DNA from 3 places in the Actinoplanes subglobosus genome. Region 2 is predicted to be linked to each of the others. Evidence: riboswitches for the same ligand, from Rfam matches in the RefSeq annotation. Region 2 holds a riboswitch; each other region holds the start of a gene.

The links. A riboswitch is a leader RNA that binds a small molecule or an ion and turns the genes downstream of it on or off. The one in region 2 is predicted to bind S-adenosylmethionine.
Region 1: another riboswitch for S-adenosylmethionine. It lies ahead of thrC (threonine synthase); the one in region 2 lies ahead of ACFO0C_RS42090 (GNAT family N-acetyltransferase).
Region 3: another riboswitch for S-adenosylmethionine. It lies ahead of ACFO0C_RS31195 (aminotransferase class V-fold PLP-dependent enzyme); the one in region 2 lies ahead of ACFO0C_RS42090 (GNAT family N-acetyltransferase).

Annotation. Positions count from the first base shown of each region.
Region 1 is NZ_JBHSBL010000017.1:409,850-422,070, reverse strand. It holds gene ACFO0C_RS19830 (hypothetical protein) at 17-487, shown strand; gene thrC (threonine synthase) at 723-2,006, opposite strand; SAM riboswitch class I at 2,016-2,154, opposite strand; gene ACFO0C_RS19820 (GNAT family N-acetyltransferase) at 2,232-3,140, opposite strand; gene ACFO0C_RS19815 (ABC transporter permease) at 3,189-4,058, opposite strand; gene ACFO0C_RS19810 (alpha/beta fold hydrolase) at 4,055-6,790, opposite strand; gene ACFO0C_RS19805 (AAA family ATPase) at 6,962-9,175, shown strand; gene ACFO0C_RS19800 (DUF3263 domain-containing protein) at 9,183-9,518, opposite strand; gene ACFO0C_RS19795 (DeoR/GlpR family DNA-binding transcription regulator) at 9,679-10,464, opposite strand; gene ACFO0C_RS19790 (SIS domain-containing protein) at 10,655-11,578, shown strand; gene ACFO0C_RS19785 (ROK family protein) at 11,575-12,221, shown strand, end outside.
Region 2 is NZ_JBHSBL010000028.1:372,833-378,802, forward strand. It holds partial or broken gene ACFO0C_RS42075 (hypothetical protein) at 1-1,273, shown strand, start outside; gene ACFO0C_RS42080 (ChaB family protein) at 1,292-1,687, shown strand; gene dacB (D-alanyl-D-alanine carboxypeptidase/D-alanyl-D-alanine endopeptidase) at 1,865-3,286, shown strand; SAM riboswitch class IV at 3,323-3,439, shown strand; gene ACFO0C_RS42090 (GNAT family N-acetyltransferase) at 3,456-4,043, shown strand; gene ACFO0C_RS42095 (GmrSD restriction endonuclease domain-containing protein) at 4,257-4,871, opposite strand.
Region 3 is NZ_JBHSBL010000020.1:430,828-443,048, forward strand. It holds gene ACFO0C_RS31165 (ABC transporter ATP-binding protein) at 1-742, opposite strand, end outside; gene ACFO0C_RS31170 (ABC transporter ATP-binding protein) at 720-2,462, opposite strand; gene ACFO0C_RS31175 (hypothetical protein) at 2,645-2,965, shown strand; gene ACFO0C_RS31180 (HD domain-containing protein) at 3,031-3,585, shown strand; gene ACFO0C_RS31185 (M20 family metallopeptidase) at 3,574-4,647, opposite strand; gene ACFO0C_RS31190 (DUF1684 domain-containing protein) at 4,657-5,442, opposite strand; SAM riboswitch class IV at 5,517-5,631, shown strand; gene ACFO0C_RS31195 (aminotransferase class V-fold PLP-dependent enzyme) at 5,648-6,922, shown strand; gene ACFO0C_RS31200 (putative bifunctional diguanylate cyclase/phosphodiesterase) at 6,989-9,268, shown strand; gene ACFO0C_RS31205 (GH92 family glycosyl hydrolase) at 9,302-11,512, shown strand; gene ACFO0C_RS31210 (glycosyltransferase) at 11,509-12,221, shown strand, end outside.

The DNA.
Region 1 (12,221 bases), on a different contig from region 2:
CGGGCGCGGGTGGCACGTGACGCGGACGACGCTGACCGCGGTGAACGGGACGACCCTCGTCGGTCTGCTGCTGGCCCTCGGTACCGGCACGAAGGTCCGGCGGGGCCGGCACGGGGTGCTGATCGCGGAGAACTTCCGGTTCCGGATGCCGGCCGGCTCGTGCTTCACGGTCGGCTCGGTGATCATCACGAACCGGTCCGCCGAGTGGCTGCTCGCCGAGGAGCGACTGCGGCTGTTCACGCACGAGTCCCGGCACGCGAGCCAGTACGCGTTCTTCGGCCCGCTCTTCTGGCCCGCCTACTGGGTCGCGTGTGGCTGGTCGATCGCGCTGACCACGTCCTACGGGGTGCGCAACTGGTTCGAGAGGAACGCGGGCCTGGCCGACGGGCATTACCCGCTCGATCTCCCGCTGCGGCCGTGGGTCGTCAGGCTGCTGCGAAAGGAAGTTGGTCGGGAGGACGGACGCACAACGCCTCCGGGCACGTAGCCGTTTGGGTCAGCGCTGGATCGTTGGGACCCTCGGAGATTGTCGCCAAGCTCTGGTGAGGGGCCTCGTACGGCGTCGCGTCCTCCCGCAGAGAGCATCCTGCCCATCCGGAGATCGGAGTGCAAGTCCTCGGAGGAGGTAATTCTGACAACCGGCTGATCGCCGGTGACGGTCAGTGAGAGTTGGTCACGAATTGGTGACCTTCGCCCGTCTGCTCGGACGACCCGGAACAGGGTCAGCCGAGCAGGCCGGCCTCCCGGGCGCCGCGCAGCGACGGCTTGATCGTGTGGGTCGGTCCAACCTGGCCGGCGACCGCGTCGAGCGTCTTCAGGCCCTCGCCGGTGTTGTAGACGACCGTCTCCTTCGTGGGGTCGAGCTTGCCGCTCGCCACGAGCTTCTTGAGCACCGCGACGGTGGTGCCGCCGGCGGTCTCGGCGAAGATGCCGGTCGTCTCGGCCAGCAGCCGGATGCCCGCACGGATCTCGTCGTCGTTCGCGTAGTCCATCCAGCCGCCGGTGCGGCGGACGGCCTCGATCGCGTACGGCCCGGCGGCCGGGTCACCGATGTTGAGCGACTTGGCGATGCCGGTCGGCTTCACCGGGGTGATCACGTCGGTGTCGGCATGCAGGGCGACAGCGATCGGGTTGCAGCCCTCGGACTGGGCGCCGAACACGGTCCAGCCGCCCTCCGGGGCCTCGGCCAGTCCGATCTCGACCAGCTCGCTGAACGCCTTGTCCACCTTGGTGAGCAGCTCACCGGAGGCCATCGGGATGACCACCTGGGCCGGGATGCGCCAGCCGAGCTGCTCGGCGACCTCGTAGCCCAGAGTCTTGGACCCCTCGGCGTAGAACGGGCGGACGTTCACGTTCACGAACGCGGTGTCCTCGAACTCGTCGGTCTCCACGAGCTCGCTGCACAGCCGGTTCACGTCGTCGTAGGAGCCCTCGATGGCGACGAGCTCGCCGCCGTACACCGCGGTGGTGATGATCTTGCCGGGCTCGAGGTCGGCCGGGATGAAGACGATGCTCGGGACACCGGCCCGGGCCGCGTGGGCGGCGACCGAGTTGGCCAGGTTGCCGGTCGAGGCGCAGGAGAAGCGGTTGAAGCCCAGCTCCTTGGCGGCGGTCAGGGCCACCGAGACGACCCGGTCCTTGAACGAGTGCGTCGGGTTCTGCGAGTCGTCCTTGACGTAGAGCGGAGCCTCGATGCCGACCGCCGCGGCCAGCTGCGGGGCGGCGACCAGCGGGGTCAGGCCCGGGTCGAGGGTCACCCGGGTCGCCGGGTCCTGGCCGGCCGGCAGCAGAGCCGCGTAACGCCAGATGTTCTGCGGGCCCGCCTCGATCTGGGCCCGGGTCACCCGCGCGAGCGCCGCCTCGTCGTAGGCGACCTCGAGCGGGCCGAAACACTCGTAACAGGCGTGCTGCGCGGCCAGAGGGTACTCGGCGCTGCAGGCGCGGCAGATCAGGCCACGAGCGGGCGAGGCGGAGGTGTGCGAGGGCGCGTCGACGACAGACGTCATTAGAGTTTCCTCTCATCTTTCCCCGCGGCGACCTGCCGGAACGGGGACGGAATTAGCACCTGCCACACGCGGCTCGTCATCGAGAATCGCTGTGCGGTGGTTGCCGGGGCTTCGTCGGGCCGTATCCCTCTGCCCCTCTGGATGAGGTATTCAGTTGTTTCCAACACCTTACGACGAGATCCCGCGTACGCCACACGAAGTTCCCGAGGTGTGAGCGAACACCCTTCAGAACTCGGCGAGGCAGGAGATCTGGGTGGCCACCGGGCGGTAGCCAAGACTCTCGTTGACCGCGAGCATCGGCTTGTTCTCCTCGTCGTTGCTGGTGAAGGCGGCGCGTACCCCGGAGGCCGCGGCACGCCGCAGTGCCGCCGTCTTCACCAGCCGGGCCAGCCCCTGGCCGCGACGTGCCGGGACGGTGGCGGTCATGTCCGACCACATCCGGTCGCCGTCGCGCAGGACCAGCGAGAACGACACGATCTCCCCGCCCGCGACGGCGGCGGTGCTGGCGTCACGGTCCAGACCCGGTTCGTCCCAGATCTCATAACGCCACAACGGGTACGGCGTGGGCTGCGGCGGGGTCTCACCGGGCTCGTCGGTCGCGGCCGCCACGTCCGCCGCGTACAACGCCTCCTCCGCCACCTCACGCAGCCGCACCACCTGGATCCCGGGTGGCGCCGGCACGAACGGCCGATCGCCGAACCCGGTCAGGTCCAGGGCCGAGAAGCGCATCTCGCGGGACGGCTCGAACCCGTGGGCGCGGGCGAACCGGACCGCGTCCGGGGCGGCCCAGCTGCTCGCCCGCCGGACCCCGACCGACCGCAGGTGGCCGACCGCCTCGCCGAGCAGGGCGGCACCGAGACCCCGGCCGCGGTGCCGCGGGTGCACGTGCAGAGCGACCCGGCCGAACCCGGAATCGGCCGAGCGGGTGTCCCGGAACGCCGAGGTGAAGCCGACGATCCCGCCGTCCCTCTCGGCCACCAGGAAGATCCGGTCCCCGTCGGGTGGTGGCTCGGCGAACATGCGGCGGGTGGCCGCCTCGCCCCGGACCAGATAGGGATGGACCACGGAGCGGAGGGCGACCGCCCCCGCGGCGTCGTCGGGGCGGGCCGGGCGGATCGCGAAGTCAGCCGTCACGACCGCCATGCCATCGCGCGGCCGCCCGGCCGTCAACTCGATTGCACGTCAGGACGTGACGTCCTTGCGGGTGAACCGGAGGAACGCGATACCCCAGAAAAGGGTGGCGTAGACGACCGCGGAGATCGCCCCCTTCGCCAGGTCCTCGGTCTGCACCGGGGTGGAGAGCAGGCCCATCCAGGCGTCCGTGTAGTGGGTGGGCAGGCCGTTACGGATGCTGCCGAGGGCGTCGATCTGGTCCAGGATGCTGGACAGGATCCAGAGCAGCACCGCGCCGCCGACCGCCCCGAGAGCGGCGTCGGTCAGCACCGACAGCAGGAACGCCAGGCCGGCCACGACGAGCAGGGTGGTCGCCAGGTAGGCGCAGATCGCCAGCAGACGCAGCAGGCCCTCGCCGGGTGGGATCTCGGCGGCGATCGTGCTGCCCATCGGGGACCAGCCGTACCGCAGCGTGCCGACCAGCAGGCTGGTGCCGACCAGCAGGAACAGGGCCAGCAGCGAGTAGCCGGCGGCGACGGTCAGCTTGACGCCGAGCAGCCGGGCCCGCGGGACCGGGATCGCCAGCAGGTAGCGCAGGCTGCCCCAGCTCGCCTCGCTGGCCACGGTGTCACCGAAGAACAACGCGACCACCACGACCAGCAGGAACCCGGCCGAGACGGCGAGCCCGAAGAGCGCGAAGTTCAGCCCGCCGGAGGTGGCCAGGTCGGCCATGCTGCTGAACGCGCCGCCGCCGTTGCCGTCGTCGTCGTCGCGGCCGCCGCCACCGAACTCGAAGGCGGCCAGGACGATCAGCGGCAGCAGCACCATGAAGCCGAGCGCCATCTGGGTGCGCCGGCGGGACGCCTGCCGGCGCACCTCGGCCCAGAGCGGCATGGTGCGCGACGGCTTGTAGCCGGAAGCGGCCTCCAGGGTGGTCATCGGTCTCCACTTCCTCGCGAGTTGTCGCCGACCAGGGACAGGAACGCGTCCTCCAGGCGACGGCGCGGCACCAGCCGGTCCACCCCGATGCCGGCCTCGACCAGCGAGGCGACCACCGTGGAACGGGCCGTCCCGTTCATGTCCACGATCAGCCCGTTGGGGCCTTCGGTCTTGACCGAGGCCACCCCGAGGTCCTCGAGGATCCGGGTGGCGGCGGGCACGTCGGAGACGTCCAGCTGGACCGACGGGGAGTCCCCGACGATGTCGCTGACCGGACCGGACGCGACGATCCGGCCCTTGTTGACGACGACCGCGTGGGTGCAGGTCTGCTCCACCTCGGCGAGCAGGTGGCTGGAGACCAGCACGGCCCGGCCGTCGGTCGCGTAGCGCTGCAGGACACGGCGCATCTCGGCGATCTGCGGCGGGTCCAGCCCGTCCGTCGGCTCGTCGAGCACCAGCAGCTCCGGCAGGCCGAGCATGGCCTGCGCGATCGCGAGCCGCTGCCGCATGCCGTGGCTGTACTTCCGGGTCTTGCGGTGCACCGAGTCGCCCAGGCCGGCGATCTCCAGCGCCTCCTCGAAGTGGGCGTCGGCCCACGGGCGGCCGGTGGCCTGCCAGTACGCCTTCAGGTTCTCCTCACCGGTCAGGTGCGGCAGGAAGCCGGGGCCCTCGACGAGCGCGCCGACCCGCGACAGGATCGGGGCGCCCGGGACCAGCCGGTGCCCGAAGACGTAGATCTCGCCCGCGGTCGGCTGGGTCAGGCCCATCAGCACCCGCAGCGTCGTCGTCTTGCCCGCACCGTTCGGCCCGAGCAGGCCGACGACCTGCCCGCGCTCGACGGTGAAGCCGATCTCCTGGACCGCCACGAACCCGTCGCCGTAGGCCTTGCGCAGCCCGTTCACCACCAGCGGGGTGTCCGCGTGCTCCCCGACCACGGCCACGTCACGCCGCCGGTGCCGGACCCGGCTGACCACCAGCAGCACGGCCAGGCCGAGCAGGATCGCCCCGATCACGCCGGCCAGCACGAACCACCAGAGGCTGCCCGGGTCGGCGATCGGCGTGCCGGTCAGCGTGGGCAGGGTCAGGGCCGGCTCGACCGCGACCGTGTACGTCGCGGGCTGGGCGGGAGTGAGGAACGCCTGATCGGAGGTGGCGACGGTGATCCGTACCGTATGACCTGCCTCGATCTGCCGGACGATGGCCGGGAGCGTCACGCTGACCGGTGAGGCCGCATTGATGTCGGCCGGCAGGCCGGTGAGCTTGATCGGCGCCACCAGCCCCGCGCTGAGCGTCGCCGACCCGTTGGCGTCGACGTCGTAGAGCTTGACGAAGAGCACCGCCTCGCCGGTCGGTGACGCCGCCCGCAGTCGCAGCGTGGGCGCGCCGGCCACCTCCACCGGCGCGGTCAGCGCCGCCGACTCGAAGATCGCGTGCTGGCCGGGGACGTCCATGGCGACGCCACCGCTGAGCACCGAGCTGAGCCGGCTGGTGATGCCGGGCACCGAGGAGATGGCGCCGGGGTTGCCGTTCGGCGGGTTCGCGATCGCCTGCGCCTCGCCGGCCAGGGTGATCTCGGTGCTGCCGGTGCCGGTGAGCCCCGGGTACGACTCGGTGGAGTAGCCGTTGGTGACCAGCCCGCGGTCGAGCGCGCTGAACCCGGCCACCCGGGAGAACGTGAAGTCGTCGCCGGGCGCGTCGCCCTCGCCCTTCAGGTAGTGGTCGAGCCACTGGACCGTCAGGTATTTGAGCCGGTCGGAGTCGGAGGACGGGCCGGCGCCGCCGTCGTGGCCGCCGGTGAACCAGGCGACCCGCACCGGGGTGCCGGTCGCGGCGATGCCCTTGGCGTTGGCGTCCGCCTCGGAGAGCGGGAAGAGGGTGTCGACGGCGCCCTGGATCAGCAGCGTCGGCGCCTTGATCTTGTCGAGGACGGTGGCCGGGCTGGACTTGAGCAGCAGCGCCCGGGTCGTCTCATCGGGGGTGCCGGTGGTGGCCATCTGCAGGTAGGCCTTGCAGACGTCCTCGGCGAACCGGCCGCAGGCGGGGTCGGTCGCGGGCATCTCGCCGCCACGCCCGCCGCCGCCCATCAGGCCCAGGGCCGAGGCGCCGCCGTTGCCGAAGAAGTAGCCGGCCCACGCCTTCTTGAAGACGCCGCCGGGGACCAGGGCCTGGTTCAGATCATTCCACGTGATCTGCGGGACGATCGCGTCGACCCGCTGGTCCTGACCGGCCAGCATGAGGGCCAGCGCCCCGCCGTAGGAGCCGCCGACCGCCGCCACCTTCGGATCGCCGGTGGCGTCGGTGACCACCTCGGGACGGGCGGCCAGCCAGTCGAGCAGCTTCTGCGCGTCCTTGACCTCGTGATCGGGGCTGTCCAGGTGGATCTGCCCGGTGCTGCGGCCGAACCCGCGGGCGGTGTACGTCAGAACCGCGTAACCGCGCTCGGCCAGCGACTCGGCGTCGTCACGGACCGACTCCTTGGTGCCGCCGAACCCGTGGGCGAGCAGCACCGCGGGCACCTTGCCGTCCCGGTCGGCCGGCAGGTAGAAGCGCGCGTCGAGCTCGACGTCAGCGCCGGCGAGCCGGAGGTCCTCGGTGGTCCAGGCGTCGGGCGTGGGCCGTAACGCCCACACAGCGGCACCGGCCAGCACCACGAGGGCGGCCGCGGCGGGCAGGACCCGGCGCCGGGGAAGCCGGGAAAGCGTACGGCGCAGTCCGGCGGTCAGGTCAGGCATGGCGCACACGCTAGCCGCAATCGGCTGAGCGGCTGCTGTGAATCCTCTCAGCCGCCCGAACAGGTAAGAAGCACTCCAACCTTGCCAAAGTTGATCTTCAGAGGTAAGCGGGGCTACCCACGGACGGATAGCGTGGACGCCGCAGACCCGCCCTTTCGAAAGGCACGCCCGGTGGCCGATGACCTCACCCTGACCGTGACCCTGCGACCGGCCGCCCTGGACGCGCGACGCGGCATCGTGCGGTTGCACCCCGAGGTGATCGCCGCCCTGGCCCTGCGGCCCGGTGATCCGGTCCGGCTGACCGGCACACGGACCACGGCCGGGATCGTGGCCAGGGCCGAGTCCACGGCCGGGCGCGGCCTGCTCTACGCCGACGACCTGACTCTGGGCAACCTCGGCATGCGCGACGGCGGCCAGGTAACCGTCACCCCGGTCCCGGTGACGCAGGCGAGCCGGGTGACGCTCTCCGGCCCGGCCGAGGTGGTGGCCGTGGTCTCCCCCGAGATGCTGCGGCTGGCCCTGCTCGGCAAGGTGGTCAGCGCCGGCGACGACGTCTCCCTGCTGCCGCAGGACGTGCTGCCGGAGGCCGGCCACCGGCCGCTCGTCGAGGCCGCCCGGCGCAGCCTCGCCAACCGGGTCGGCTACGCCTGGACGAGCACCCTGCTCAGAGTGATCGAGGTGGCCGGCGGAGACGCCTCGCTGGTCACCATGGACACCGTCGTGGCCTGGCAGAACGGCCCGTCCGCGGCCACTCCGGCGGCCCGACCGGCGGTCACTCCGGACGCGCCGGCCTCGACCGACCCGGACGTGCCGCCGCTGAGCCTCGACGATCTGCCCGGCCTCCGTGCCCAGGCCAAGGAGCTGGAGGAGCTGCTCGATCTCGGCTTCCACCACCGGGAGGTGCTGGCCAAACTGGGCACCCGGGTGACACTCGGCGTGCTGATCTCCGGCCCCGCCGGGTCCGGCAAATCGGCGCTGGTCCGGGCGGTCGGCACGGCGGTGAACGCCGAGGTGCGCACGATCTGGGCACCCGAACTGGCCGCCCTCACCAACAACGCGGCGGCGGCCCGGCTGCGAGAGCTCGCCCAGGAGGTACGAGCCAAGCACCCGGCCGTCCTACTGATCTCGGACGTCGAGGCACTGGCCCCACGCGAGGAGCCCGGCCCGATCTCCACGGTGTTCCGTCAGGTGCTGGCCGACACGCTCGCCGACGGGACCGCTGTCGTCTGCACCACCAGCAAACCCGAGTCGGTCGACCCGGCCCTGCGCGCTCCGGAGCTGCTGTCCGTCCAGCTCACGGTGCCGCTGCCGGACGCGGCGATGCGACGGGAGCAGCTGGGCGTCCTCACCCGCGGCATGCCTCTGGCCGAGGACGTGCGGTTGGACGAGGTCGCCGGGCGTACCCCCGGATTCGTCGCCGCCGATCTCGGCGCGCTGGCCCGGGAGGCCGGGGTCCGGGCCGCCCTCCGACTCGTCGGAGCCGCCGGAGAGTCCTCCGAGGTGGTCACCATGGCCGACTTCGAAGCGGCCCTCGACGTGGTCCGGCCCACCTCGATGGTCGAGTCCACGCTGGAGGTCGCGGCGGTGACCCTGGACGACGTCGGTGACATGGCCGAGGTCAAGCAGGTGCTCACCGAGTCGGTGCTGTGGCCGCTGACCTATCCGGACACGTTCGCCCGGCTCGGGGTGTCGCCGCCGCGCGGTGTGCTGCTCTACGGCCCGCCCGGCTGCGGAAAGACCTATCTGGTCAAGGCCATCGCGGGTACGGGTAAAGCCAACGTCCTCTCGGTCAAGGGCGCCGAGCTGCTCAGCAAGTGGGTCGGCGACAGTGAGCGGTCGGTGCGGGAGCTGTTCCGCCGGGCCCGGGAGGCGGCACCGACGCTGGTCTTCCTGGACGAGGTGGACGCGCTGGCCCCGGCCCGCGGGCAGGGCACCGACGGTGGCGTCACCGATCGGGTGGTGGCCGCCCTGCTGACCGAGCTGGACGGTGTCGAGGACCTGCGCAACGTGGTGGTGATCGGGGCGACCAACCGGCCCGACCTGATCGACCCGGCGCTGCTGCGGCCCGGCCGGCTGGAGCGTCTCGTGTTCGTGCCGCCGCCGGACGCCGACGCCCGTACGGCGATCCTGCGCGCGTCGTCGAAGGCGGTGCCGCTGGACGACTCGGTCGACCTGGCCGAGCTCGGCGCCGCACTGGACGGCTTCTCGGCGGCCGACTGCTCGGCGCTGATCCGCGAGGCCGCGCTGGCCGCGATGCGCGACTCACTGGAGGCGACGACGGTGACCGCGGCGAACGTGGCGACCGCCCGCTCCCGGGTCCGGGCATCCCTCGATCCGGACCAGGTGGCGTGGCTCGCCGCTTACGCCGAGTCGCACCAGCCCTGAGCGGGGGTCAGCGACGGCGGGTGCGGGCCCGTGCCGACCGGAGCCGGCGCAGGCGCCCGACCAGGACCGGGTCCTTCTCCAGGGCGGCCGGGTTGTCGAGCAGGGTGTTGAGCAGCTGGTAATAACGGGTCGAGGAGAGACCGAAGGTGTCCCGGATGGCCTGCTCCTTGGAGCCGGCGTGCTTCCACCACTTGCTCTCGAAGGCGAGGATCTCCACCTCCCGCTCGGTGAGCGCGGACTCCGTCGCGGGAACGGGGGTGACCGGCTCCGCCACGCGGGGTGCGGGGATGTGCTGCTGCTCCTCGACCGGCTGGTCACCGGTCGGGTCGGCGGCGGGCTGCATGGCGCTCCCAGACGGCATCGGTGACCACGGATTTCACGAGGGATCCTCAGCATAGGACGCACCGGAGATCCCCGCAGACGCTACCTGACGCGACCCATCGACTACGGTCCGTCCACATAGCTGCCACCCGATCGGCTAAATCACCACCGATCTGAGGAAATCAGGCGGTGATGACGTCCACTCCGGCGTCCCGGAACGCGGCGATCGTCGAGGCGGGCGCCCCCGAGTCGGTGACCAGCGTCTCGATCTTGCTGATCGGGCAGATCCGGGCGAACGCGTGGCCACCGAGCTTGGACGAGTCGGCGATCACCACGACCCGCTTGGCCCGGGCGACCATCAGGCTGTTCATCGACGCCTCGCCCTCGTGGTGGGAGGCCGCGCCGAGCTCGACGTCGAGGGCGTCGACACCGAGCAGCACGATGTCGAGGGTGACCTCCTTGAGCAGCGCCCCGCCGAGCGGGCCGACCACCTCGAAGGACTGCGGGCGGACCACTCCGCCGGCCACCACGATCTTCATCCGTGAGCGCAGCAGCAGCTCGTTGGCGATGTTGAGGGCGTTGGTGACGACGGTGAGCTGGGAGCCCTCACCACCGGCGTTGAGGTCGGGGCGGACGGCCAGCGCCCGGGCCACCTCGGTGATCGTGGTGCCGCCGTTGAGGCCGACCACCGTGCCCGGCGAGACCAGGCGGGCGGCGGCCTCGCCGATGCGCTGCTTCTCGGCCGAGTGCTTGGCGCTCTTGTAGCGCAGCGGCAGGTCGTAGGACACCCCGTTGGCGACCGCGCCACCCCGGGTGCGGGTGATCATCTGCTGCTGGGCGAGCTGGTCGAAGTCGCGGCGGATGGTGGCCTGGGACACGTCGAGACGCTCGGAGGCCTCCTCAACCGTCACCCGGCCGCTCTCCGTCAGTAGCTCAAGCAGGGCATTCCACCGCGCGTACCGGTCCACCCACCACTCTCCGATGCACGTTCCATGATAAGTGTGTGCACATTAGTGCGCGAAAGGCCCGGAAGCAAAGCCATCTGATGCGCGAAGGACCATTGGAGCTTGCCCCCGCGGCGACACTCTGAGCACAATAACGCGCGAAAGACCCGGGAACCGAGCGCGAATGCGCAGCACCTACCGGTGAGGAACCGACATGAGCCATGTCAAAGCGGAGATCGCCACACAAGCCGAATGTTGGCGGCAGGCGGCGAAACTAGCCGAGTCACCCGGGCTTCCGGCCCGTGGGGAGCGCGTCGCCGTCGTCGGCTGCGGCACCTCGTGGTTCATGGCCAAGTCCTACGCGGTGCTGCGCGAACAGCTCGAACACGGCGAGACCGACGCCTTCCAGGCCTCCGACTTCCCGTATGCACGGCGCTACGACCGGCTCGTCGCGATCACCCGTTCCGGCACCACCACCGAGACGCTCGACGTGATGCGCGCCGTCGGTGAGCACACCCCGGTCACCGTCTTCACCGCCGACGCCGCCCAGACGGCCGCCGAGATCGCGACGAACGCCGTCGTGCTCGACTTCGCCGACGAGAAGTCGGTCGTGCAGACCCGCTTCGCCACCAGCGTGCTCGCCACCCTCCGCGCCCACCTGGGTCACGACATCGAGGCCGCCGCGGCCGACGCCGAGGTCGCCATCCGCCTGCCGCTCCCGGTGCACCCGTCGCTGGTCGACCAGATCACCTTCATCGGCCGGGGCTGGACCGTCGGGCTCGCCGAGGAGGCCGCCCTCAAGTGCCGGGAGACCGCCGGGTTCTGGACCGAGTCGTACCCGGCCATGGACTACCGGCACGGCCCGATCGCGATCGCCGGCCCGCGCCGTGTCGTGTGGGCCTTCGGTGACGTCCCGGCCGGGCTGGCCGAGGAGGTCGAGGCGACCGGTGCCGTCTTCGTGCACAGCCGGCACCACGGTGGGTACGGCGCGATCGGCCAGTGGGCGGGCAAACGTGCCCCCCTCGACCCGATGGCCGACCTGATCCTCGCCCAGCGCGTCGCCCTGTCGCTGGCCACCACCCAGGGCCTCGACCCGGACCACCCACGCAACCTCAGCCGTTCCGTCGTCCTCACGTGAAAGATCCGATAGTCGTCGCCCTCGACGTGGGCGGCACGGGGATGAAGTGTGCGCTGGTCCGCCCGGACGGCACCGTGCACCACGAGGAACGGCACCCGACCCGGGCCGAGCGCGGCCCGGAAGCGGTCACCGAGACGATCCTGAGCGTCGCCGAGGGACTGGCCGGCCGGGCACGCGCCGACGGGTTCACGCCGGTCGCGACCGGTATCGCGGTGCCGGGTGTCGTCGACGAGCTGAGCGGCGTCGCGGTGTGGTCGGCGAATGTGGGCTTCCGTGACGTACCGCTGAAGGAACTCGCCGAGCAGCGCCTGGACCTGCCCGCCGCCCTGGGCCACGACGTGCGTGCCGGCGCCCTCGCCGAGGCCCGCCTCGGCGCCGGACGCGGACGCCGGCATGTGCTGTTCGTCGCGATCGGCACCGGCATCGCCGGTGGCCTGGTGATCGACGGCCGCGGCTACCCGGGAGCGCACGGAGCGGCCGGTGAGCTGGGACATGTCGTGGTCCGGCCGGGCGGCTCGCCCTGCGGCTGCGGGCTGCGCGGCTGCCTGGAGGCGGAGGCCTCGGCCAAGTCGGTCGGCCGCAAATACGCCGAACTGTCCGGTGAGCCCGGCGCGACCGCCTTCGACGTGGCCACCCGTGCGGC
Region 2 (5,970 bases):
GCCGGACCCGGACGACGCCGGCGGCGACAAGTGCACCGACAAGGCCGTCCCGCTGATCGACATCACCTCGCTGAAGTGGGTCGGTGAGAACGCCGTCGACAACACCGAACCGCGGACCGTCTCGGTCAGCGCGCACATCACCGACGACCGCAGCGGCATCGTCTACGCCTCGGTGTCGTTCCGCAACCCCGACCCGGAAGGGCCCACCCTCTCGCTCTGGAGTTACGGCGCCCCGGCCGTCGGCTACACCCACGACGGCACGTTCACCATGTCCGGCCAGCTCCCGGCGCTGTCCCGCTCCGGCGAGTGGACCCTGGCCAGCGTCTATCTCACCGACCGGGTGCACCGGTGGACGGTCTACAACGTCCAGCCCGACGGGACCGCGACCTACCAGGGCAGTCTCAACCAGGAGAACACCGACGGCGGGACCGCCACCCTGACCCCGCTCACCGTCACCGGCGACTACGACGCGGCCGGTCCGGAGGCCGACCTCACCGGGGCGCAATGGCAGACCCCGCGCGAGCTCGACAACACCATCGACCGTACGGCCACCCTGCGCCTGCCGGTCACCGACGACCTGGCCGGGGTCAACTCGATCGGCATCGCCCTGACCAGCGTCAGTGAGCCGTTCGGAATCCAGGCCAACCTCGGCAACAGCACGCTAGTGGAGGGCGGCACCATCACCGACGGCGACTGGGAGGTCAGCGGCATGCTCCCGGCGCACCTGCCGGCGGGCGTGTGGCGGGTCTACGGCATCACGCTGTGGGACAAGGCGAACCGCTACCGCCAGTACTTCCGCCCCGACGACGCCGAGGACGGCGTGAACTGGCCGGCCACCATCACGATCACCGGCGACGCCACCTCCGACCGGGACAAGCCGGCCCTCGATCTGACCGGCGGCGAGATGCTCGGCGACAGCACCGGCGACAACAGCGTCGACCGTGACGTACGGATGCGCATCCACGCCTCCGACGACATGAGCGGCGTCGTGGGTATCTCGGCGCACATCCGTACCGACGGCGCGGAGAGCTGGCTCGGCGGCTCCGAGGGCAACGAGGAGGACGGCTGGGTGATCGGCGGAACCCTGCCCGCCACCACCACCCCCGGGCAGTGGTGGATCGACAGCATCATGGTCCAGGACCGGGTCGGCCGCTACCGCTACTACACGATCGCCGCCGACGGCAGCTACACCACCGACGACGGCGGGAGCGGCCAGTCCAGCCTGCCGAAGTACACCCTCACCCCGATCGGGGGCGGGTTTGCCACGAACTGACCCGGGCAACCCACGGGTATGCCCACACGTGACGAACTGCCCGACACCCTCAAACGGTCACCGAAGAAGGCCCAGGACACCTTCATCAAGACCCACGACTCCGCCGTCGAGCAGTACGGCGAGGGCGAGCGCGCGCACCGCACCGCGTTCTCCGCGGTGAAGCACTCGTTCGAGAAGGTCGGCGACCACTGGGAGGCGAAGAAGCGGAAGGGCCCGAGCGACGCGAAGGCCGCCGGCAGCCGGGACACGAAGGCCGAGACCGCCGGCGGCGTCGACGCCAACGCCAGCAAGGAGCATCTGCTCGGCATCGCCCGGCGTCTGGACGTGACCGGCCGGTCCCGGATGACCAAGCCGGAACTCGTCGAGGCCATCCAGAAGGCCAACGACCGCGAGACCCGCCGGGCCCGCGACTGATCCCGGCCGCGACTGATCGGTCACGCCGCGGTCGTGCCCGCACCATCCCGGTGGGCACGGCCGACCGGGCGACGATCATCCGAAGGGGGACGGCGGCCGGGGGTCGCCACGGCGGCGGCCGGGCACGTGCGACGATCGGGCGGTCCCCGTCCGGATCGTCCGCCGAGGTAGCCCCCGATGCGTACTGCCCGCGCCGTCGCGGTGGCCCTGACCGGCACGCTGCTCGCCCTGCCCGCACCGGCCGCCTCCGCTTCCACCGCTTCGGCACCGCGGACTCTGGCCGGTGACCTGGAGCGGATCTTCGCGGACCGGCGGCTGGCCGGGGCCACCGTCGCCGTCGACGTGCGGGAGGCGGCCGGCGGCGCTGTCGTCTACCGGCGCAACGCCGGGCTGCGGGTGCTGCCGGCGTCGAACCAGAAACTGCTGACCGCGGCCGCCGCCCTGGAGGTGCTGGGGCCGGGCTACCGGTTCCGCACCAGCGTCCGGGGCCGCGGAAAGGACCTCTACCTGCGGGGACAGGGCGATCCGACGCTGACGTACACCCGGATCGACCGGCTCGCCGCGGCGGTGGCCCGGGGCACGACCAAGCGGTACGCCCGGCTGATCGTCGACGACTCGTGGTTCGACCGGGTGCCGCTCGGGCTGGACTGGTCGTGGCAGGACGAGACGTCCGCGTACACGGCCCCCGTCTCGGCGCTGACGTTCGCCGCGAACGGCCGGTTCGACACCGCCGCCGTCGAGATCCGGTACCGGGGAGTGGCCGGGAGCAGGCCCGCCGTACGGGTCTGGCCACCGGCCGGCAGCATCCGGGTCGTCAACCGTGCCGCCACCCGGGGCAGCGGCGACGCCGTCACCGCGGTACGCGTGCACGGCACGAGGACCGTCACCGTCAGTGGTGCGATCGGGGCGGGCCGGTCGGGCACGGCACTGGTGTCGGTGCCCGATCCGGCGGCGATGACCGCCGGACTGTTCACGGCGGCACTCCGGCGACACGGTGTGACGATCTCCGGGCGTACCCTCCGGGGAACCGTGCCCGCCGGCACCCGGGCGGTGACCGCCCAGTCGTCCCGGCCGCTCAGCGAGATCCTGCCGCCGTTCCTCAAGCTGTCCAACAACGGCATCGCCGAACTGCTGGTCAAGGCGATGTCACGGGCTGCCGATCCGGCGAGGCCGGGAAACTGGCCGACCGGCCTCACCGCCGCGACCAGCGCCCTCGGCCGCCTCGGCGTCGACACCAGGCTGCTCACCATGGGTGACGGATCAGGGTTGAGCCGCCGCAACTGGCTGACCACCGGGCAGGTGACCACGCTGCTGGAGAAGGCGCAGCGCCGCACCTGGTTCCCGGCGTTCCGCGCCGCGCTGCCGGTCGCCGGCAACCCGGACCCGATGATCGGCGGCACGCTGCGCAACCGGATGCGCGGAACCGCGGCGGCCGGCAATGTCCGCGCCAAGACCGGCACGCTGACCGGCGTCAACGCCCTCTCCGGTTACGTCACCGCCGCCGACGGCCGCAGCCTGGTGTTCTCGTTCGTCGTGAACGCCGCCGTCGCCTCCGCCGTCCCCCTCCTCGACGAGGCCGCGGTGGCACTCGCCGCCTGACCCACGGCGGCCGTCCGCGGTGATATGTTGCGCGCAGGTCATGAGCGCCAGCGTCAAGCCCCGGCTCGCTGGCCGGCAACCCTCCGCTTCGTGGGCGGGGTGCCCCGGGTGATGACCGGGTCCGGCGTGTCCCGCGCCGGGCAAGCCGCGACCTTCCGAGGTGACCCTCATGAATCATCCTGTGCTGTACGGCCGTCTCGTCCGGCTGGAGCCGCTCGCCCCGCATCACGCCGCCGGTCTGGCCGCGGCCGCAGAGGAGTCCCGCGACTCATACGACTGGACGTGGGTGCCGACCGCCGCGACCGCCGTCCGCTATGTCGACGAGCAGCTCGCCCGAGCCGGTCTGTCGCCGTACGCGCAGGTCAGCGTGCGGACCGGCCGCCCGGTCGGGGTCACCGCCTACTGGGATCCGCGAGGTGAGCCGCTGACCGCGATCGACGTCGGGTTCACCTGGCTGGCCGCGTCCGCGCAGCGCTCCGGGATCAACCTGGAGGCCAAGTATCTGCTGTTCAAGCAGGCTTTCGAGGGGTGGTCGGTGCGCCGGGTGGGCCTGAGCACCGACGCCCGCAACGCCCGGTCACGGTCGGCGATCGCCGGGGTCGGCGCCCGCTTCGAGGGGGTGCTGCGGAACTGGTCGCGGTCCTGGGCGCCAGGGGAGGACGGACGGCTGCGGGACTCGGCGCTGTTCTCGGTCGTCGCCGAGGAATGGCCGGAATGTCGGGCCTACCTGGAACATCGGTTGTCCGAAACGCGGTAGTCCATGTGCCCCAGAACGACCTCGACGAGAGGTACGGGGTTGGATGGCCGGGAGGAAGACGGTGCCGCGGCGGATCTCGTGGTGGGGCTGAGCGACCCGCCGGCCGGGACCGGGAGGCGATCCGCACCGGTGTGACGGCGCTCTGGCCGGGCGGCGCGATGGACCGGTGGTGGTGGCGCGGTCCGGAGGGCGACCTCCGGACCGCGGACCTGATCAGCTGGAGCAGGTGTTGAGCATGGTCTGGAGGGCGGTCTTCTCGCTGGACTGCAGGGTCAGCGAGTAGTAGTACTTCACCGCGATCCACATCTTGGAGTAGGTGCAGCGGTAGGAGCTGACCGACGGCTGCCAGGTGGACGGGTCCTGGTCACTCTTGGACTGGTTCACGTTGTCGGTGACCGCGATCAGCTGCGGGCGGGTCAGGTCGTTGGCGAAGCTCTGCCGCCTGCTGGTGGTCCAGGCGCTGGCGCCGGAACGCCACGCCTCGGCCAGCGGCACCACGTGGTCGATGTCGAGGTCGGAGGCCGCGGTCCAGGTGGCGCCGTCGTAGGGGGAGTACCACGAGCCGGAGGTGGCGGCGCAGGCCGAGCTGACGACGACGTTCGTGCCGTCCCGCTTCAGGACCGTCTCCCGGGTGTTGCAGGTCCCGGAGATGGTGATCCAGTGCGGGAACAGATCACGGTCGTAGGTGCTGGCGTTCGCCTCGGCGGCGACGGTCAGCGCGTTGAGGTAGGTCTGGGCCGTCGACTTCGACGGGATCCCGGTGGGGGCGGCCTGGGCGGGGGAGACCATCAGACCGATAGTGATCAATGCGGCCGTGACGCCGGCCATCAGGGGGCGGGGGGAGAGGGGCATGATCGGCTCCTTCATGTCGTCCGATTCGGACTACACAGATCTACGGGAGCCGGACGTCACCGGATGATGACGTTCATGAATTTCTTATGTCCGAACAAAAAAGATCAAACCCACCCCTGAAACAAGACCTTAACTTTTGTACGGGCTGTGAACGGCCCCGTGGCTGTCCCCGCGACGCGGTCCCGGTGCAGGACCGATCCGCGACCGCCGGGCTGAATGCGGCCCAAGCCGTTACCCCCCTCGATCGCCCTCCGTCGGCCTCGGTCACCTGCGTTGGCCGCCCAACTTCGCGTCGCCCCTCTTCGCGTCGCCCCTCTTCGCGTCGCCCCTCTTCGCGTCGCCCCTCTTCGCGTCGCCCCTCTTCGCGTCGCCCCTCTTCGCGTCGCCCGCCTTCGCGTCGCCCGCCTTCGCGTCGCCCGCCTTCGCGTTGCTCTCTTCGCGCCGCTCTCCTCGCGTTGCCCTCCGTCATGTCCGCGTTCACCGGGCCGAAAATGATTGCCCACCGACTCGCGAACCCCTCCGGTGTCAGCGGCCGCACGGCTGCCGCCAGCCCTCCACCCGCGCAGGCGTGCGATCAGCGAGGACAGGAGCACCCAATCTGCTTTCCGGGCTGGGTCGGCGATGGCCGCGGCCGCTGTCACCTCCGGCCGCGGTGGCACCCGGGCCGAAGCAACGACGGGAGCAAACAGAACGCCAACGTGCGACCTCACCACGCTTATGGCGACGATGAAAGTCCACAATCTACTCATCGGGATCGTTCATCTTTGTTGTGGCGCAATGCCGCGCACTCAAGAGGTTCCGCATGTCGGCAATACCCGTCCGGGTGATCGGCATCCTGCCGAAACAGGCTTGTCGGGTGGGCCCGAGTTGCTTGATCTCGCTGCGGGCCGCCGGCAGGATCCGTGGGCCGGTCAGTGGGCACCCGAAGTAGCGGCTCCGGATGGCATTCGATCGTCTCCGGTGTGGTGACTGTCGACCTTCACCGGTCGCCCCGCCGGATCTTGACCAGTTTGCCACCGTTTCCGGTGGTGAGCCGGTCAAGATCGGCCAAGGCCAACCCGGCAGACGTCGACGG
Region 3 (12,221 bases), on a different contig from region 2:
TCATGGCGGCGATGGTGATCTCACCGAGGGACGCGTTGCCGTGCAGCGCCGGCTGGGTGCGGATGAGGCTGTCCCGGGCCCGGTCGACGGCCGCGTCCAGCTTGACCCGGGCCCGCTGCTCGGTGCCGGTCGACCGGATCAGCGCGGCGCCGCCGACCGACTCGGTGACCGCCCGCTGCAGCTCGGACAGGTCGCGCCGGGCGTGCCCGAACCGCCGCCCGATCACCCGCTGCATCACCGCCATCCCGGCGATCAGCACACCGGCCAGCAGCAGCACCGGCACCGCCAGCTGCCAGCTGTAGACCGACATGATCACGCCGGCGATCAGCAGCTGCGCGGTGTTGGTGACGAACTGGACGCCGCCACCCTGCAGGAAGGTGGTCGTCTGGTCGAGGTCGCTGGTCAGCCGGGCCACCAGGTCGGCGGCCGGGGTGCGGTCGGCGGTGCTCGCCGCCATCTCGTGCACCCGGCGCAGCCCGGTCCGCCGCAGCCCGGCGATCGCCGTCTCCACCCGGGCCTGCAGACGCCGGTTGAGCAGCAGCGACGACCCGCCGGCGACCAGCACCGCGACGGCGCCGACCGCGACCGCGGGTCCGACCGTGTGCGGGGCCAGGCCGGCGTCGATCACCCGCTGCACGGTCAGCGGTGCGACGATCCGGCCGCCTCCGGCGAGCAGCGCCAGGACCGCGGTCAGCGCGAGGCCGTCCCGGAGCCCGGCTTCATCGAGCAGGCGTACGCGCATCGCGAACCGTCTCCTCATCATGGTCGTAAGCGGTCACGATGCGCCGGTACTCCTCGTCGCCGGCCAGCTCGTCCGGCGTGCCGTCGGCGGCGATCCGCCCGGCCCGGACCAGTACCACGCGGTCGGCGATCGACAGCGGCCCCGGCCGGTTGGTGCTGAACAGGACCGTCGCGCCGAGGCCGGCCAGCCCGTCGAGCACCTGCCGTTCGACCGCCGGGTCCAGCGCCGACGTGGCGTCGTCGAGCAACAGCAGCCGCGGCCGGCGCAGCAATGCCCGGGCCAGGCAGATCCGCTGCCGCTGCCCGCCGGACAGGGTCGCCCCGCGCTCGCCGACCACGGTGTCGAGGCCGTCCGGCAGGCCGCGCACGATCTCGTCGGCGGCCGCCAGTCGCAGCGCCGCCCACAGCTCGTCCTCGGAGCAGGGCCGGCCCAGGGTGAGGTTGTCCCGGATCGGCTCGGCGAACAGGAACGGGTTCTGCGACACCACGGCCACGGCCGCGGGCACCTCGCCACGGGCCAGGTCACGCACGTCGACGCCGTCGAACCGGACGGTCCCGGCGCTCGGGTGGGACTGCCCGCCGGCCACGTCGAGCAGGGTGGTCTTGCCGGCACCGACCGCACCGACGACGACCGTGACGGTGCCGGGCGCCAGGCTGAGGCGTACGCCGGAGATCAGGGCCCGCCCGTCGCGGACCAGGCGGGCGCCGCGCACGTCGACCCGCAGCGGCCCGTCGCCGGGCAGTTCCCGGTCGCCGTGCCGGGCGGCCGGGGTGGCCAGCACGGACCGGACCCGGTCCCGGCCGGCGCCGGACATCGGCAGCATCGACAGGAACCGGCTGATCACGTTGAGCGGGATGGCCACCGTGATCAGCAGGTAGACCACGCCGACCAGGTCACCGACGGTGAGCGCGCCGGAGGCGACCCGGGGTGTCGCGGTGGCCAGCACGACCAGCACGGCGGCGGTCGGCAGCAGCTCCAGCACCGGGTCGAAGATCGAGCTGATCGCGGCCATCCGCAGGTCGGCGGCGCGCAGCCGCTCCACGACGGGGGTGAACCGGGCGTCCTCCTGCTCGATCAGGCCGAGGCTGCGGACCACCGGCCCCGCCTCGATCGACTCGTGCGCGACGGCGCCGGTCGCACCGCGGGCCTCCTGGGCCTGACGGGCGCGCGGCGCCAGCAGCCGCTGATAGACGACGTTGATGCCGAGCACCGCGCCGATCAGCCCGAGACCGGTCAGGCCCAGCGACACGTCCCGCCGGAACAGCTCGGTCAGTGCCAGGAACAGCATGAACAGCATGCCGAACGCGAAGAACATGAACTGGACCGGCGACCACTGTGCGTCCACGTCGGAGACGGCGTGGGCGAGCAGCCGGCCGGGGGAGTGGCGCCGGTGCCAGGCCTGGTCGAGTTCCAGGTAGTGGTGGGTGACCGCGCGCCGGGTCTCGGCCTGCGCCCGGAACTGGACCCGGCCGGTGGCCACCCCGCGGACGAAGATGGTGGTCCAGCGGACCGCGGAGACGCCGAGCACGAACAGCGCGCTCGACCACCAGTCGCCGGCCGGCACGTGCTGGCCGGCCAGGGCGGGGACGACGACGTGGTCGGTGGCCCAGCCGACGGCGGCGGCACCGCCGACCATGGTGGCGCCGTTGACGAGACCGGCGACGGCGGCGGCCGACGCGGGCACCGGATGGGCGCGGGCGCCGGCGAACAGATACCTCACCCCCAATTCCTATCAATTTGGTGGGTCAATCGGAAAGGGTGTCCCATGACGATCCGTGATCACCACCCATCACGAACGCTGATAGTTCACCCGATGTCCATGTCGCGTTGTGCCGGGTGACCATCGGGCCGCGCCTATGGTGGTCAGACGCCTGAACGCACGGTTAACGGAAGGCAAGTGCGATGCGTGGCTCGGTTCTCGAGGTCAGCACGAGCGCCGACGGCAGTGTGGTGATCCAGCCGCACGGCTCGGTCGGCCCCGACGAGGCGGTGGAACTCCGGCAGCTCCTGGTGCACACGGTGCGCCGGGTGCGCCCGCTGCGCCTGATAGTCGATCTCGCGTTCGTGCGCGAGCTCGACCCGATCAATCTCGGTTCCGTGGTCGCGGCCTGCGGCCTCGGCGACGACCACCAGGTGGCCGTCTTCGTCGACAATCCCAGCGGTCCTCTCGCTGCTCAGCTCGCCGCGGCGGGCGTGCCGTCGCAGAGGCTGCGTCTCGGTTAACGGTTTCGGTCAGCGGTCATCGTCCGTCCATCCGCTGTTAACCTGCGGAGACGTAGCATCCGGCGATGACCGCTGTTCTCGCCCCCACCCGCGCCCTGCTGGCGCGGACCGTCGCCGAGTCCCTGATCGGTGACAGTGGCAATCGGTGGAAGCACACGGCCGGGGTGGCGCAGCGGGCGGCCGAGCTCGCCGACCGTCTCGACCTCGACCCCGACGTCCTGGTGGCCGCCGCGTGGCTGCACGACATCGGCTATGCCGCGCCGATCGCCCTGACCGGGTTCCACCCGCTCGACGGCGCCGTGCACCTGAGCACCGAGGGCTGGCCGGCCCGCATCGCCGGTCTGGTCGCCTTCCACTCCGGCGCCCGTTTCGTGGGCGCGGCCCGCGGTCTCGCCGAGCAGATGGCGGCCTTCCCCGACGAGCGCAGCCTGATGGCCGACGCCCTCACCTACGCCGACCAGACCGTCGGCCCGGCCGGCGTGCGGGTCGACACCGAGACGCGTTACGCGGAGATGCTGCACCGCCAGGGCCCCTGCTCGTGGAACGCGAAGGTCGGCGCCGACCGCCGCCCCCATCTGCGTGCCATCGCCGCCCGCGTCGAGCACCTGCTAGCCGTCTAGGCCTTTCAAGAAGCCTTCGAGCGCTTCCCGGTACGGGGTGAGCGTCCGCAGATCGACATACTCCTCCGGGCCGTGCTGCCCGTCGCCACCCGGCCCGAAGATCACCGCGGGCACGCCCTCGGCCGAGTAGAAGCGCCCGTCCGCCGCCCCGTGCTTGCGCAGCAGTGACCCGTCGAACCCGGCCTCCCGCGCGGCCCGCCGCAGCCGGAGCACCTCGGCACTGCCCGGATCGGCGAAGTGCGGTGCCCCGAGAGCCTCGACCGTCGCCGTCACGCCGGTCACCTCGCTCAGGAACGCGGCCACCTCGTCCGGGCCGCGCCCGGCCAGGTCGGTGTCCGACGGCGGGAACCGGATGTCCAGCAGCGCCTCCGCGGTGGCCGGCACCACGTTCGCCGCCTGGTTCGGCGTGCTGATCGAGGCCACGTTCACCGTCGTCACCCACGCCTCCGCGGCCGGCACCGGATAGCGCGCCAGCAGCCGGTGCACGCCCGCGGTCACCGCGGTCAGCGCGTTCGCCCCGAGCCACGGGTAGGCGGCGTGCGCGGTCCGGCCGGACGCGGTGAGCCGGGCCCGGGCGATCCCCTTCGACTCGGTGACCACCCGCAGCCCGCTCTGCTCGCCGATGACCACGAACCCGGCCCGGACACCCTGCGCCACCTGATGCCCGGTGCCGTCGAAGCCGCCCACCTCCTCGTCGGTGACCAGCTGCAGCGCGAGCCCGTAGGGCAGGCCGGCGGCCAGGTCCCGGAAGACCCGGGTCATCACGAGGGCGGCCGCCTTCATGTCGTGGGCGCCGCGGCCGTAGAGGCGGTCGCCGTCGAGCCGCGGGACGAACTGATGCGGCTCACCGGGCACCACGTCCAGGTGCGCGTTGAGGATCACCCGGGGTGGGCCGGTCCGTCCGGGGACGGTCAGCAGGGCGCTCGGTTTACCGCGGGACTCGAATCGCCGTACCACGAAATCGGGGCCGGCGACCGTGAGCAGCAGGTCGAGCGCACGCCGCAGCTCGTCCGGCCGGTCCGCGGTCGAGCGGATCGCGATCAGCTCCGCGAGCTCCTCCATGGACGGACTCTACGACGGAATCCGCTCGCCCGCCTCGACCGCGATCGGCAGCCTGTTGCCGGCCGGCGGCAGCGGGCAGGTCGCGAAGTCGACGTACGCGCACGGCAGGTTCGTGGCCCGGTTGAAGTCGATCGTGACCGTGCCGTCGGCGGCCGGCGGCGCCACCGACAGGCTCCGGTTGGCGGCGTAGGTGGTCAGCCCCGAGGTCGCGTCGGTGAACAGCACGGACAGCGAGCCCGGCGTGCTCCCGTTGAACGCGATCAGCGACAACGACTCGCCGCCGGCCTCGAACTCGACCCGCCCCGGCGACTCGTAGACGTGCTCGATGCCCTCGGCCACCGATCCCACGGTGTACTCCCGCGGCTCGTCGAACGGCACGTACCGCCCGGTCACCGCCCACTTCTCGTCGGCCGGGTAGGCGGGCGTGCCGGTGTAGGCGGTGAGCAGCGGGCTCCGCGGGCTGCGCGGCCGCACCACGTCGTAGCCGCCGCGCCGGGCGATCTCGATGTGCACGTCACCGTGCTCCACGATCACGTCTCCGCGCTCCTCGATCGGCGCGAACGTGTGCGTGCCGGTGATCGTGCCGGTGGCGGTGGTCAGCGACTCACCCTCGGCCAGGACGACGGTGACCCCGGACGGCCCGGTGCTCCACGCGCCGGGGGCGTCGTCGATGCGCTGCGGCGTCTCGGTGAGCCAGTGCAGGCCGGTGATCGCGAGGAAGCCGTGCGGATCGGCGCGCCGCCCCTCGTGCTCGGTGTGCCATTGGTCCCACTGCTGCTGGAACGAGGTCGTCATGACAGATGACTTTAATCCCTACTTCGAGCATGGGAAATGGACGGTGGACGTGACATCTGCTAACTTCGGCGGCAGGTCATGAGTGCCAGCACACAGCCCCGGCTTGCTGGCCGGCAACCCTTCCGTTCGCGACGGGGTGCCCCGGGTGAGGACCGGGCCGCTGCCATCCGGCAGCGGCAAACGGCGAACCCGTGGAGGCGCGGTCATGCCATCTTCCTCTCTCGACGTCATCCCTTCCTCTCTCGACGTCATCCCTTCCTCACTTGAGGTCATCCCTTCCTCGCTTGAGGTCGTCTCGGACGGCAGCGACTTCGTCCACCTCGACTACGCGGCGTCGGCTCCCTGTGTGCGGGCGGCCGCCGACGCGGTCCAGGACCTCCTCCCGCGGTACGGCAGCGTCCACCGCGGCACCGGGGTGCGCTCCCAGACGTCCACCCTCGCCTACGAGCTGGCCCGCGACGTGGTGGCCGAGTTCGTCGGCGCCCGTCCCGGCGACACCGTGATCTTCACCCGCAACACCACCGACGCCCTCAACCTGCTGGCCCGGGCTCTGCCACCGGGCACCACCACCGTGCAGTTCGACGGCGAGCACCACGCCAACCTGCTGCCCTGGCCGAACCCGCTGCGCCTGGCCACCCCGTCGTCGCCGGGCGAGGCGGTCACCGCGCTCAAGACGGCGCTCGACGGGCTGACCGGCCCGGTCGTGGTCACCGTCACCGGGGCGAGCAACGTCACCGGCGAGGTGTGGCCGGTACGGGAGCTCGCCGACGTGGCGCACTCCTACGGCGCCCGGGTGGTCGTCGACGCCGCCCAGCTCGCCCCGCACGTGCCCGTCGACCTCGACGACCTGGGTGCCGACTATCTCGCGTTCTCCGGACACAAGCTGTACGCGCCGTTCGGTGCCGGGGTGCTCGCCGGGCGCTCCGACTGGCTGGACGCGGCGGAGCCGTACCTCGCCGGTGGTGGCGCGAGTGCCGCCGTCGGTGACCGTCCCGGGGACCTGACCTGGGCGACCGGCCCGGCCCGGCACGAGGGCGGCACCCCGAACCTGCTCGGCGCGGTGGCGATCGCCGCGGTCTGCGAGGCGCTCACCGAGGCCGGCCGGAGCACCCTGCGCGACCACGAGCAGCGGCTGCTGGCCCGGCTCCGCGCCGGGCTGGCCGGCGTGCCCGGCGCCACCGAGGTGAGCCTGTTCGGCCCGGACCACCCGCGGGTCGGCATCGTGTCGCTGGCGCTGTCCGGCCACGACCCGGCCGAGGTGGCCCGGCGGCTGGGCCGCGACCACGGCATCGGTGTCCGGGCCGGCCAGTTCTGTGCCCACCCGCTGGTCCGCCGCCTGACCGGGGCGGACCGGACCGGCGCGTGCGGCGACGGCGTGCCCGGCCTGCTGCGGATCAGCTTCGGCCTGGGCAGCACCACCGGTGACGTGGACCGGATCGTCGCGGCGCTGGCCGGGGTGCTCGGCACGGATCGCACCTGACCTACAACCCGGCCGTTCCTGTGATCCACACCCCGGGCGGCCGATGCTGCGTTCGTGGTGACGTGGATGGCGAGGCTCCGCGACCGGCTTCCGACCGGCGGGAGGCTCAGCGACGAGGATTGGGCCGGCCGGCACCGGCTGCTGACGGTGCTGCTGGCCGTCTGCATGGTGCTGCTCACCGTGTTCGGTGTGCTCCGGGACGCCGAGGCCGGCGATCTCCTGATCACCGACGGCATGGTGCTGACCAGCCTGGTCGTCGCCACCCTGCCGCGTAACCGGCGGGTCCGGTCGCTGGCGGTGGCACTCGGCTACGTGGCCGCCAGCGGTGGGTTCGTCGCCATCTGCCAGGGACTCACCGAGGCGCACTTCGCGTTCTTCATCCTGATCCCCGCGCTCGCCCTCTACCGGGACTGGGCGCCGTTCGGCGGCTTCCTGGTCGGCACCACCCTGCACCACGCCGGCTTCGGCGTGGTGCAGGCGGACCACACCTTCGGGCACGACGCGGCACGGCAGCACCCGATGGTCTGGGCACTGCTGCACGGTGCCGCGGTGCTCGCCGCAGCGTCGTTCCAGCTGCTCGCGTGGCGGTTCAACGAGATCGAGGAGCTGCGGGCCGAGGAGCACCTGAGCGAGAGCCAGGCCCAGCTCAGTGTGGCCTTCGACGAGACGCCGGTACCGATGGCCATGTTCGCCCCGAACGGGCGGCTGCTGCGCACCAACGTCGCCTACCGGGACTGGCTGCGCCTGCCCGCCGGACTGCCCGAGGGCTTCTCGATGGCCGACCTGCCACTGAGCCCGATCAACCCGGGCGAGCAGCCGATCACCCGGATGCTCACCGAGACCCGCGAGCCGATCACCGTGACCCGCCAGTACCGGCGTACCGACGACGACTCGCTGATGTGGGTGCAGACCCACGCCACCGGCCTCTACGACCGGGACGGCTCGCTGCGCCTGACCTTCGTGCACTGCCTGGACGTCACCGCGGTCCGCGACCACGAGGCCGAGCTGCGCTACCAGGTGCGGCACGACTCGCTGACCGGCCTGCTGTCGCGCAAGGCGTTCGAGCACGACCTGACCGAGCTGCTCGCGGCCAGTCCCGAGCCGGTCAGCGTCATCTACCTCGACGTGGACCGCTTCAAGTCGATCAACGACGGCGCCGGGCACACCACCGGCGACGACGTGCTCCGCGCCCTCGCGAACCGGCTGGCCGAGGTGGTCCCGACCGGCTCGCTGCTGGCCCGTCTCGGCGGCGACGAGTTCATCGCCGCACTGGCCGGACCGTCCGGCACCGGCCTGCGCGTCGGCAACGGCATCCTGGCCGCCCTGGCCGGCCCGCTCGCGGTCGGCGGCTACGAGCTGCCCGTCTCGTGCAGCATCGGCGTGACCACGGCGGTCGGCGCGATCCCGGCCGACGACGTGGTGCTGGCCGCCGACACCGCGATGTACGCGGCCAAGCGGGCCGGCGGCAACCGGCTCCAGGTCTTCACCGACGAGTTGCGGGTGCCCGTACAGGAGAAGATCGCCGCCGAGGCCCGGGTCCGCCGTGCCCTGGCCGGCGACCCGCGGCTCACCCTGCCGCTCTGGTTCCAGCCGGTGGTCTCCACCGTGAACGGGCAGATCGCCGGCGCCGAGGCGCTCGTACGGATGCGCACCCCGGACGGCGAGATCCTCAGCCCGTACCACTTCGTCGGCGCCGCCGAGGAGACCGGCCTGATCGTGCCGCTCGGCGAGCACGTGCTGCGCTCGGCCGTCGAGCACCTGCTGCACTGGCAGGACCGGCTCGGCTACGTCTCGGTCAACGTCAGCCCGCGCCAGCTGGCCGAGCCCGACTTCGTGCCGATGGTCGCCGGCGTGCTGAACCGGGTGCCCTGGCTCGACCCGTCCCGGATCGTCCTGGAGATCACCGAGACCGCCCTGCTCTCCTCGGCCGTCGACGTCGGCGAGCGGCTCGCCTCGCTCAAGCAGCTCGGCGTGCGTATCGCCCTGGACGACTTCGGCACCGGCTACAGCTCGCTGACCTGGCTCAAGTCACTGCCCGCGGACATCGTCAAGCTGGACCGCTCGTTCGTGGCCGGGCTGGCCGAGGACCCCCGCAAGGCGTCGATCATCCAGGCGGTGCTGTGGCTGGCCCGCTCGCTGACCATGTCGACCATCGCCGAGGGCGTCGAGGAGCTCGCCGACTGGGAGGCGCTGCGGGCCGCCGGCTGCCCGGCCGTGCAGGGTTACCTCTTCAGCAAGCCACTGCCCGCCGCCGAGTTCGACGTCATGCTCCGGGAGTCCTTCGAAAGGGCCACCTTCGAGGGAGTTCATCTGCGCGAAACCATGGGGACCTCAATGGCCGGTTAGAGTCCGGCCATCCTTGACAATGTTGATCCTTTCATCGGCACAGCGGCCACCGACCTGCCCCGGGCACACGGTCTCGCCGCTACCTGGTGGTGGCCGAAGCCGCAGGTGGGCAACACCCACCCCGGGGCCACCTCCCCCCTCGGCATGGTCTCGGCGTGCGCGTACTCGGGGGCGTATCCGACCGGCTACGGCCGGTACGCCAAGAACACCGAGGGCGTGCCGGAGGAGATGTTCGACCGGCACCAGGCCTCCGGGTTCACCCACTTCCAGCAGTCCGGCACGGGCGCGATCCGCAAGTACTACAACTATGTGCGGGTCACCCCGATGGTCCAGCCGCTCGACGACCTCGGCCAGTCCTGGCCGCTGGAGGACGAGCGCGCCGAGGCCGGCTACTACGCGGCCAACCTGGACACCGGCGTGCGCTGTGAGATCACCGTGGGGGAGAAGGTCGCGGTCCACCGCTACACGTTCCCCGACCACCACAGCGCCCGGGTCGTCATCGACCTGTCCTGCGGCGGCCTGGCGATAGATCTCGGCCGGACCGTGCCGCTGCGCGCCCAGGCCGAGAGCATGGGCCACGGCCGGGCCCAGGGGACCGTGGTCATGGAGGGCATCCCGCTCTCCGTCCACATCGAGGTGGACAGTCCGGGCTGGCGGCAGATGCTCTGGTACGACCGGCGGCTCATCCCCGGCGGCACCCGGCTCGACTTCGACAGCATCCGGCACACCACGCTGCGCCCGTTCGGGATGCTCTTCATGGGTCCGGCCCGGGCCGGGCAGACCATCGAGGTCCGGATGGGATTCTCGCTGCGCGGCTGCGACCAGGCCCGGCAGAACCTGGAACGCGAGTGCGGAACCGGCGTCTCCGCGTTCGAGACCGTGCGGAGCACCACCCGGTCCCGCTGGCGCGACCACCTAGGCCGGGTCCAGGTCGACGGCGGCACCCCGGCCCGGCGCACGGTGATGGCGACAGCCATGTACCACTCGCTGATCAAGCCGTGCATCGCCGACGACGAGAGCCCCAACTGGCCCGACCCGGGCCCGTACGCGTTCGACATCTGCACCATGTGGGACATCTACAAGACGCAGATGCCGCTGCTGTCGGCGATCGCGCCGGACCGCTACGCCGACATGCTGGAGTCGCTGATCCGGGTCTGCGAGGAGGAGGGCAACTTCCCGATCGGCTACCGGATGGCCCGTGGCGCCGACCGGTTCTTCCGGCAGGCCAGCGCACTCGCCCACACCGCCCTGGCCGACATGCAGGCACTGCGGCGGCCCGGCATCGACTGGACCTGGGCGCTCGTGCACATGGTCGACGACCTGCGGCGGCTCTACGGCGAGGACTTCTGGGAGCACGGCGTGGTGCACCCGATCACGCACACCCTCGACCTGTCGTACGCCCACTACTGCACCGCCAAGGTGGCCCGCGCCCTCAACGACCACCGCCTCGCCGCCGACCTGGAACGCCGCAGCCGCGACTGGGTGAACGCCTTCGACCCGAAGACCGGCCTGCTGCGGGACTCGGAGTTCTACGAGGGCGGCAAGTGGAACTACTCGTTCCGCCTGATGCACGACATGGCCGGCCGGATCGCGCTGGCCGGTGGCGACGCGGCGTTCAGTTTCATGCTGGACCGGTTCTTCGGTTACGGCGCGGCCCCGGTCAAGCAGCCCGGCCGCTGCCCCGACCCGGCCGAGATGGCCACCGGCTACGCCCTGAACCGCTTCGAGGGCCTCAACAACGAGCCGGACATGGAGGTGCCCTGGGCGTACCACTACTCGGGGCGCCCGGACCGTACCGCCGAGATCGTCAACTCGGCGCTCACCTGGCAGTTCGGCACCGGCCCCGGCGGCCTGCCCGGCAACGACGACTCGGGTGGCCTGAGCGCCTGGTACGTGTGGGCATCCCTGGGCCTGTTCCCGGTCGCCGGCCAGAACCTCTTCCTGGTCAACGCCCCGGCGTTCGAGCGCGCGACCCTCCAGGTCGAGGGCGGCGAGTTCGTCATCGAGACCTCAGGGCATCGAGAATCACCGATCGGCGTCGACGGCATCGACCGCGACCCGGCACCCCAGTACGTTCAGTCCGCGACCCTCAACGGGAGGCCCCTGCACGCCACCCACCTGAACGCCGCCGACGTCCACCAAGGCGGACGGCTGCACCTGCGGCTCGGCCCCGAGCCCTCGACCTGGGGACACGGGATCCGGCCGCCATCCCTCTCTGATTCCCACCCTAAGGAACAACGATGAGCCGACCGACCCGCCGCCTCGTCATCGCGGTACGCGCCGATCCGGTCATCTGCGGGCACTCCGGCGAGGCCCGCAACCTCGCCGAGGTGGCCCTCACCCGCGGCTTCGACGACGTGGTGCTGCTCACCTGGCCGATCCCCACACTCCAGTCGGCCGGACTGCCTCTGAAGCCACTCGACCGGCTCCTGCCGTACAGCCCCGGCATCACCGTCGAACGCCCCGAGGCGGTCGGCGACTACCGGGTGCCGGACGGCCGGCACCTGGCCGGGCTCACCGGCCGCCTGGTCGAGCTGCTCTCCGAACCCGTGCCCACCGTGTGCCTGTCGATGTACCTGGTGCCCCACACCCAGGTGATCAACGACGCGGTCACCGCGGCGAAGGCCGCCGGGTTCGACCCCGACGTGCACACCATCGCCAAGGCGGTCGGCTCCGACGTCACCAACGTCATCCGCTCCTGCCTGCGCGAGGGGCGGTTCGGCGCGGCCACCGTGCTGCTGACCACCTTCCTCGCCAGCGACGAGGTGGTGGCGGTCTCCGAGTACACCCGCGACGAGATCATCGCCTCGGCCGAGGAGGTCGACGCGCACTGCGGCACGACCTTCGCCGAGCAGTGCCGCGAGCGCGTCACCGTCAGCTACCCGCCGATCGACTCGTCGGCCTTCACCGACCTCGACCCGGCGGCCGTCGACGCGGCCCTCGAACGCCGGGG